DNA from 4 places in the Oceanobacillus sp. FSL W7-1293 genome. Region 3 is predicted to be linked to each of the others. Evidence: riboswitches for the same ligand, from Rfam matches in the RefSeq annotation. Region 3 holds a riboswitch; each other region holds the start of a gene.

Evidence for each region. A riboswitch is a leader RNA that binds a small molecule or an ion and turns the genes downstream of it on or off. The one in region 3 is predicted to bind S-adenosylmethionine.
Region 1: it holds a riboswitch for S-adenosylmethionine, as region 3 does, so the genes downstream of both, MKY65_RS11175 (carboxymuconolactone decarboxylase family protein) here and MKY65_RS04295 (ATP-binding cassette domain-containing protein) in region 3, are expected to answer to the same signal.
Region 2: it holds a riboswitch for S-adenosylmethionine, as region 3 does, so the genes downstream of both, MKY65_RS21705 (iron-containing alcohol dehydrogenase family protein) here and MKY65_RS04295 (ATP-binding cassette domain-containing protein) in region 3, are expected to answer to the same signal.
Region 4: it holds a riboswitch for S-adenosylmethionine, as region 3 does, so the genes downstream of both, MKY65_RS21325 (O-acetylhomoserine aminocarboxypropyltransferase/cysteine synthase family protein) here and MKY65_RS04295 (ATP-binding cassette domain-containing protein) in region 3, are expected to answer to the same signal.

The regions. Positions count from the first base shown of each region.
Region 1 is NZ_CP150212.1:2,275,595-2,277,796, forward strand. Features, by position in the region: gene MKY65_RS11170 (acyl-CoA carboxylase subunit beta) at 1-125, shown strand, start outside; SAM riboswitch class I at 464-575, shown strand; gene MKY65_RS11175 (carboxymuconolactone decarboxylase family protein) at 796-1,464, shown strand; gene MKY65_RS11180 (LLM class flavin-dependent oxidoreductase) at 1,688-2,202, shown strand, end outside.
Region 2 is NZ_CP150212.1:4,519,010-4,521,211, reverse strand. Features, by position in the region: gene MKY65_RS21710 (MetQ/NlpA family ABC transporter substrate-binding protein) at 1-164, opposite strand, end outside; gene MKY65_RS21705 (iron-containing alcohol dehydrogenase family protein) at 187-1,287, opposite strand; SAM riboswitch class I at 1,385-1,501, opposite strand; gene MKY65_RS21700 (hypothetical protein) at 1,754-1,969, shown strand; gene MKY65_RS21695 (YolD-like family protein) at 1,966-2,202, shown strand, end outside.
Region 3 is NZ_CP150212.1:868,594-870,795, forward strand. Features, by position in the region: gene MKY65_RS04290 (methionine ABC transporter permease) at 1-210, opposite strand, end outside; gene MKY65_RS04295 (ATP-binding cassette domain-containing protein) at 206-1,225, opposite strand; SAM riboswitch class I at 1,363-1,459, opposite strand; gene MKY65_RS04300 (pyridoxal phosphate-dependent aminotransferase) at 1,521-2,202, opposite strand, start outside.
Region 4 is NZ_CP150212.1:4,430,270-4,432,471, reverse strand. Features, by position in the region: gene MKY65_RS21325 (O-acetylhomoserine aminocarboxypropyltransferase/cysteine synthase family protein) at 1-1,410, opposite strand, end outside; SAM riboswitch class I at 1,505-1,603, opposite strand; gene rarD (EamA family transporter RarD) at 1,799-2,202, opposite strand, start outside.

The sequences.
Region 1 (2,202 bases), 1.4 Mb from region 3:
AAATGATTATTGATGATATTATTGATCCAGATCATCTTCGGAGCGAGCTGACAAGACGTTTTACCATTTATCAGAATAAGAAAAAGCAATTTACCGAGAGAAAACATGGGGTATATCCTGTGTAGGCGAATAAGAAAACGCTTAGACCAATAGGGGCTAGGCGTTTTTTATGAAGCGTATAAAAACATTTATTTAACCATAATAATATTATGTAAACTATAATTTGTGTTTCGAACTGATTTCAAAAAAACTTGCTCAGATTGACCAATACCAAAATCTATGGTTGGAAAATATAATTAAAAGTGTTAAAACGACTAATGGCCGCTTACAGTAAAATTATTTTTACTCGCATCATCGATAGGTTTTGGTAAGGAACCACTTAATTTAATTAAAATTTCCGCTTGACACATTTTTTAGAATTCGATAGTATATGAAGAAATCTTAAAAAACTAAATAATGTAATTCCTTATCAAGAGCCGGGGGAGGAACTGGTCCTGTAATCCCGCAGCAACCATTACTTAAAACACAGTAAAATGGTGCTAATTCCAGCAAGCTTTTCACTTGGGAGATGAGGCAGTGTATAAAAAAACCTCTTCTCATTGGAAAGGGTTTTTTTCATTTTAAACAATGATAGGGAGGGAATAATTTCAATGGTATAAGTATGACTAAAACCGAGTAATTAGATAGGTAAAGTTTAATTATTGCTGGAGTTGTACGAAAATAAGCGAAATGAGCTTACAGTTTTTATGATTTTATGACAAACAAAAAACAAAAATTTTAAATGTATGAGGAGAGATTTCATTGACTAAAACAGATAGTTTATATCAAAAATCTTATTTTAACCGGATAACAGAATTAAAAGAATATGCGCCTGAAGCATTTCGAACTTTTTTTGCTTTTAACGACAAGGCATTGGCTGAGGGAAATTTATCAGTTAAATTAAAGGAATTAATTGCGGTAGCCGTAGCACACATTACTGGATGCCCGTACTGCATTGATTTACACGTGGGGAATGCTAAAAAGAATAATGCTGATAAAGAGGAAGTAACAGAGGCCATTTTTGTTGCAACAGCTCTAAAGGCTGGTTTAGCAGTTGCTCATGGTGTGAATGCGCTAAATGCGTTTGATGAAGAGGAAAAAGACGAGCTGTACAAAGCATCCTATTTTAATAGATTAACAGAATTTGGTGACATTGATGCGGGTACATTCAAGGCATTTGCTGCTTTTGATCATAAATCCATTAAAGCAGGAAAATTGTCCGAAAAGGAAAAAGAACTTATCGCGGTGGCATCAGCACACACTACAGGCTGCCCTTATTGCATTGACCTGCATACGAAAAATGCCAAAAAAACAGGGTCCAGTCTAGAGGAAATATCAGAAGCTATTTTTGTAGCAGCTGCTTTAAAAGCTGGCTCAGCAGTGGCACATAGTGTAAATGCCTTAAATGCTTTCGATGAATCATAAGTAAGCAGCAATCAAAAGAGGGTAGGGTCAACACCAAAATCAATGGTTGTCTAAATCAAATAAAGAGAAACTTTAATCAGTAGCGGTCGCGTTAACCTGACAACATTGGTAATCGCAGTCTCAGTCCCAGCCAGTTACACTACGATAAAATCTAGCTTACAATCATAGATTTTGGTGAAGCGGTCAAGATGAAAATTTATGAGAAAAGGAGTTTATCGAAACGATGACTAAACAAATTCACCTGAATGGATTTATTCAAAATTCACCTTCCCCTCACTCGACAGGATTATGGAAGCATGAAAAGGACGAGGGGACAAAACATAATGACCTGTCATATTGGACAGAAACAGCAAAAATCCTGGAACGCGGAAAATTTGATGCCATGTTTATTGCCGATGTGCTTGGAACCTACAGTGTATATGGAAATAGTCATGAAGCAGCTGTCCGGCATGCTGTGCAGCTTCCGGCTCATGACCCGTTGATTCCGATTTCTGCGATGGCTGCTGTAACTGAAAATCTCGGCTTTGCGCCAACTATTTCTGCTACATATGCACAACCATACGCGCTGGCAAGGCAGCTATCAACATTAGATCATTTAACGAATGGAAGGGTTGCCTGGAATGTGGTGACTTCTTATTTAGAAAGTGAGGCAGTCAATCTGGGTCTTTCCAGCCGTCTTCCTAAAGAACAGCGTTATGACCGAGCAGATGAATTTCTTGAAGTTGTCTATAAGCTTTG
Region 2 (2,202 bases), 1.2 Mb from region 3:
TCAGCTATTTTTTCAACAATTTCTTCATGTGGACCGGCTGTTACACCTACTGTCAATACGCCATCTTCAAGTAAATCTGAACCGCTCTCTTCCTCATCTCCGCCGCAAGCAGCGAGGAAAGTGACTAATAAAGCTGTAATAAGAAGTAAATATTTCCTTTTCATAATGGTTTTCCTACTTTCTTTTTTATTTAGTAATGTTCTCAAGCTGTAAAAATGCATCAATAACGGTATTTGCATTAATTTCTTCTTTCATCAAATGAATGGATTCTTCTTCCCGTGTGACTTTTTTAGCTATGGTTTCCAGCAGTTCCTCATCATCCGTATGTATGGAGAAGTCTGCTAATCTTGTTGGGAAGCCCCATGTATCATAGTAAGCTAATAGCTTCGTAAGCTCCGCTTTATCCTGTTCGATGGCAAGCTGAGCTAAAATGCCATAGGATACAATTTCACCATGAAGTGAATCGGCAATCTGCGGGGCGGCAGTTAATCCATTATGAATGGAATGCGCACCTGCAATTCGTCCAGCTTTTCCGCCGAAGCCGCCAACCATGCCGCCTGTTGCGATAATTGCTTCGATAACACGAATAAGAGCATCAGTGACTTGGTTGCTCTCACAAGCTTGGATTGCTGCTTCACTGTCATCCAGCAAAATATCCTTGCACGCACGAGCGGCGAATTGAGAGATTTGCAGCCAGACTGGAAGCGTGCCTTCAGGGTAGAAGGCTTCAACTAGAGAGCGAGCTTCATAGAATTTAGCTAACGTATCGCCAATGCCTGCTTTTAAATATTTTACAGGAGCTTCTGCAATAATTGCTGGTTCGACCACTACGAGTGTATTAGACTCTGGAAACTCTGTATAATGAGAATGCGCACCATCCTCCTGATAAAAGACGCTTAATGGCGTCCAAGCTGCGCAGGTTGCGGCAATTGTTGGGATTAAGATACTTTTTATTTGCGCATTGGCAGCCGCTGCTTTGGCAATATCCAGTGCAGTTCCCCCGCCGAAGCCGATGACAGCATCTATTTGCTGTTCTTCATAAATCGCGGCGAGCCTGTCAGTTCGTTCCACGGTACAATGCCCATCTGCAGTATGTATATCTTTTTCCTCTATTTGGTTCAGCAATGCGGAAGGAAGATACGGTTTTGCTTTTTCCCAAGCAGTCCGCCCGGCAACTACAGCAATCCGCTTCACCCGCAAGTCATTCAGATTTTCTACCAGATATTCCAGAGAACCGTCACCGATTTGATAATGGCTGGGCGACCCCTTTACAGTAACTGTTTGCATGGTAAGATATCCCCTTTTACATGTGTTTAAATGCTACATAAAAAACCTCTCTATTTTGTTCTAGAGAGGTTGAATAAGTTCATTTACGAAACGTCCTCTCTTATTTTCCAAAGCACAGTATGCACTTTGCAGGATTTAGCACCTTTTTTAGAACGAGTTCTAGAAAGGTTGCCGGGCTTCATCGGGCCAGTCCCTCCGCCACTCTCAATAAGAGTTCTTATGTAACTGTGGATACATTTTAATATGAAATATGAGAAAAGTCAAATATAGCTTGATACAAGGGGGCTGGCGTGCTAATTATGTTAATCAGCACCATTTTTGGTCCCAAACCCCAAATAATTAAACGGGTTATCCTTTGTTTCTTTTAAAACACATTCATCCATTTATTTCATGTTTACTCTTGCTTATTTTTTGATATAATAAGAACAAACGTTCAGAACAAAGGTTCTTATTTGAAGGAATAAATATGATTGGATTACTTCATCATTCTCTGGATAAAAAGGAAAAAATCATGATCTATTATATCGACCGCCATAACAATGTAACGCAGCGTGTTATTCGTGTCGTAGGTATAGATGATAAAAGGATTCTTGCTTATTGTTACTATAAAAAACAGGTGCGCAGCTTTAAGATAGAAAATATTTTATCCATAGGGTGTGTAAAAAGGAGCGTCGGGGCTTGAATATTCGTGTACAGGAAGAAAGGAATACGAAAGAAAAAACAATGTTAAATGAGCGGCAATGGAAGCAGAATTGCTTTCAATTAATTATCGCTCATAAAGATAATTTGCTTATTGAAGTGAAATGCTATCAGGACTGTCATGTTCATCATATAAAAGGATATATAGACAGCATCAACTATCAAGACGAGCACATAGCCATAGTTGATAAGCTGGGGCGTAAGGATTTTACAATC
Region 3 (2,202 bases):
CGATCGGATAACGTTAATCAGTAAGTTTAAAAACTGATAAACAAATTTATTTTGTAATGGTTGTCCCGGTCGTGTCAAAACTAAGAGAATAGCTAAAATAACGCCGATAATAACAGCGAAAAACAAAGAGATTAAAACCATTTGAATGGTTTCTATTATGGCATCATAAAACTCTGAACCCCATTGATCAATAAATGCCTGCATGTCAATTTACCCCCAATTCTTCTACTTCTACGCCTTGTTCCTGCAAGAAGGAGAGAGAATGTTCCACTTGATGCTCACTGCCGATTAAATGAACGACAAGGTTACCAACAATGCCATTTTTTAATTCGATAATATTTGCCGTCAAGATATTCGGTTCTACATAAAACTGCTGTGTAACCTTAGATAACAATGGCTGTCCTGTATTTTCACCAAGGAAGGTCAAACGAATTACTTTGCCCTCTAAATTCAAATCATCAATCAAACGGTCCGATAATTTTCGTTGTGAAATGGTATTTAAGAATTTTTTGGTTGTCGGCTGTTTAGGTTTTGTAAATAATTCTATCGTCGACCCTTGTTCAATGAGGTTTCCGTTTTCAATAACGTAAACATAATCGCATATTTTTTGGATGACGTTCATTTCATGCGTAATCAATAGAATTGTGATTCCAAGCTCTGCATTAATTTTTAATAATAGTTCGAGAATGGAATTTGTTGTTTCTGGATCAAGTGCGCTGGTTGCTTCATCGCTCAGGAGAACCTGTGGTTCCTGGGACAGTGCTCTGGCAATAGCAACACGCTGTTTTTGACCGCCGGAAAGCTGAGAAGGATAAGCATCTTTTTTCTCGGCTAAATCGACAATATCTAAGTATTTCATGACTCTTTCCTTAACCTCTGCCTTCGGTACGCCGAGTAATTTTAATGGAATCGCAATATTCTCATAGACATTGGCAGTCCTTAATAAATTAAAATGCTGAAAAATCATGCCGACTTTCTGTCTTGTCTGCCGGAGCTTTTCTTTTGATAATTTGGTTAAGTCAATTCCATCAATCCAAACCTTGCCTTTCGAAGGGGATTCCAGTAAATTGGCACAGCGAATTAATGTACTTTTTCCTGCACCGCTGTAGCCGATTACGCCATGGATTTCTCCTTTGTTGACAGAAATCGTCACATTGTCCAGTGCAGTAACATCTTTTCCTTTTTTGGAGGGGAAAATTTTGGTGACATTCTCTAATTTAATCATCTGCTGTTTTTCCTGCCTTTCTATCATTTATGCTGAACTGGTAGTTATCAGCAGCTTTTCTTATCAAAATCTATACAATTTGTAAAAAGAGCCTCTCTAGATGAAAGAGAGGCTCGAAAATGTAATCTTATTTTCTGCTCTCATCTTTCAAGACGGATGTCTTGCTGGAATTAGCACCTTTTTAAAGGTTGCCGAGCTTCAACGGGCCAGTCCCTCAGCTGCTCTGGATAAGAGGTATAATCGTAATTGAATTGTATTCTTTAAAAGTATCTTATTTTACAAGTTTCGTCAATATTTATTTTTGAAACAGCTGCAGTTTCTCAATACGTCGAATAGCTTCACGAATACGCTCCTCTTCTACGAGTAATCCGACGCGTATATAACCTTCTCCATTCCTTCCGAAACCATTCCCGGCTGCAACGGCAACATCCGCCTCTTGTAATAAATAATCGGCAAATGCTTCACTTGTAAACGCCGCTGGTACAGGGAGCCAGGCAAAGAAAGAGCCTTTCGGTGCAGTGACTTCCCAGCCGATATGTCTGCATTCTTCTATGAGGACATCTCTGCGTTGTTCATAGCGTTCGACAAGCGAGGTGACACAGCTTTGATCACCTGATAATGCTTCCGCAGCTGCCTTTTGAATAGCTGGGAAAAGACTGACAAATAAATGGTCCTGCAGAATATTAATCGCTTCAATCATATCTTTGTTGCCGGCAGCAAAACCGACTCGCCAGCCAGCCATATTATAGGTTTTGGAAAGGGTGTACAGCTCAACGCCGACATCTTTCGCTCCTTTTGTTTGCAGGAAGCTTACTGGCTGATGGCCGTCGAAACCGATGGCTCCATAAGCGAAATCATGAACAACGCCGATATCATTTTCCTCCGCTAATGCAACGGTTTCTTCAAAAAATTCTTTCGTTGCAACTCCTCCGGTCGGATTGTTTGGATAGTTGAGATATAATAGCTTGGCAAGTTTC
Region 4 (2,202 bases), 1.3 Mb from region 3:
AATTTCTTCGTCCGCGATGCCGACAGTAATAATCCGCTTTTTGCGGACGCCTTCGCTGCGGTCAAATGGGGATTGAAGTAAATTTTGCACTGCTATTTCCTCGGCTGATTTTTGATTGCCTTGTGATTTTCCTGTTGCTTTATCAATGGCCTGGTCCAAGTCAGCTACAATATCGTCAAATGACTCTAAACCAACGGATAAACGGACCAATTCTTCCGTCGTACCGCTTTTTGCCAAGTCCTCATCCGTCAATTGCTGATGGGTTGTAGAAGCAGGGTGGATAATAAGTGATTTGGCATCCCCCACATTGGCGACATGAGACCAGAGCTGCACATTATCGATTAAGGTGCGGCCTGCTTCTCGTCCGCCTTCAATACCAAATGTAATAACCGACCCAAAACCGCCTTTTAAATATTTTTTAGCAAGCTGATGGGAAGGATGTGATTCCAGCCCCGGGTAGTTGATCCATTCTACAGCAGGGTGATTTTCCAGATAAGCTGCTATTTTTTCCGCATTTTCGCTATGCTTCCTGATGCGTAAGTGTAAAGTTTCCAGGCCTTGCAGTAATAAAAAGGCATTTTGCGGACTTAGCGCAGGTCCGATATCACGTAATAATTGGACGCGCAGCTTGGTTATAAATGCAGCAGGACCTAAATCCGCATATTTTAAGCCATTATAGCTCTCATCCGGCTCGATAAAATCAGGGAATTTATCATTATTCCAATCAAATCTGCCGCTGTCGACAACGACACCGCCGATGGTTGTGCCATGTCCGCCAATCCATTTCGTGGCGGAGTGAACCACAATATCCGCGCCCCAGGTTAACGGCTTGGCAAAATAAGGGGCAAATGTATTATCAATAATTAAAGGAATGCCATGATTATGAGCAATATCAGCCACCGTTTCGACATCAAAAACATATAAACTTGGATTAGTGATGATTTCTCCAAATATTGCTTTTGTTTTATCTGTAATCGCAGCCTCAATAGCCTCCGGGTCTGTTCCATCTACAAATTTTACATTGATTCCATAACGGGGGAGCGTGTTGGCAAATAAGTTATACGTCCCGCCATATAGATTGCTGTCCGCGATAATTTCATCACCGGCACGGGTGATATTTAAAATCGCCATCGTAATAGCTGCCATCCCGGAAGCTAGACCTAAAGCGCCGACTCCGTCTTCTAATTGCGCAATCCGCTGCTCAAATGTATCTACCGTCGGATTCATAATTCGAGTATAAATATTACCTGGCTCTGCTAATCCAAATAAGTTTTGTGCATGCTCTGTATCGCGAAAAACATAAGAGGTTGTTTGATAGATTGGAACAGCACGAGATCCGGTTGCCGGGTCTGGAACCTGCCCCCCGTGTAACAAAATCGTTTCGTCTTGCTGTACTGGATAGTTTGACATTGTATTTCCTCCCTTTTTATTGAGAACACTCTTTTACCTGAAAAAAAGCTCTCTTCTAAAATGAAGAGAGCTCTGATAACTGACTTAGAACCCTCTCTTATCTTTCAGATGATATATCTGTAGGATGGAGCACCTGAATGTTCAAGTTGCCGGGCTTCACAGGGCCTATTCCCTCCGCCGCTCTTCATAAGAGATTCTGCTAAATATTTTGAAATTACTTGCGAGTATATAGTTTTAAAGGATAAAAGTCAAGTGTTTTACTAGGGATTAATAGATAAAATAAAGTGAACCTTCCTTCAGGAGGATTTCTTTCATCCTCACTGAAGAAACTATCACAAGAGTATGACCTAAAGGCCCTTGAACGAACCAGGCCCTTACTGGCTGAAAACTATGCCTTTCTTCTTTTTCTCCGCGGTGCGTCCCGATAAATACTGGCCATATAGATAATAAGTGCAGCCCAAATCAAAGCAAAAGTAATCATATGATGTACCGTAAAGGTTTCATTATATAGAAATACCCCCAGAAAGAACATAATTGTTGGTGCTACATATTGCAAAAAACCAACCATTGCCAATGGAATCCGTTTGGCACCTGCAGCAAACAGCAGTAAAGGTATTGCTGTAACACCGCCCGCGCCTATGAGTAAAAGATTGTCCGCTGCAAACAAAGGAGAAAAAGTAAAAGATCCTTCTGACGGAACAAATAGTAAATACAATAGAGCGATTGGAGCCACCACAAGTGTTTCAATAGTAAGTCCATACATTGCATGCAGATGGAGTGTTTTTTTAATCA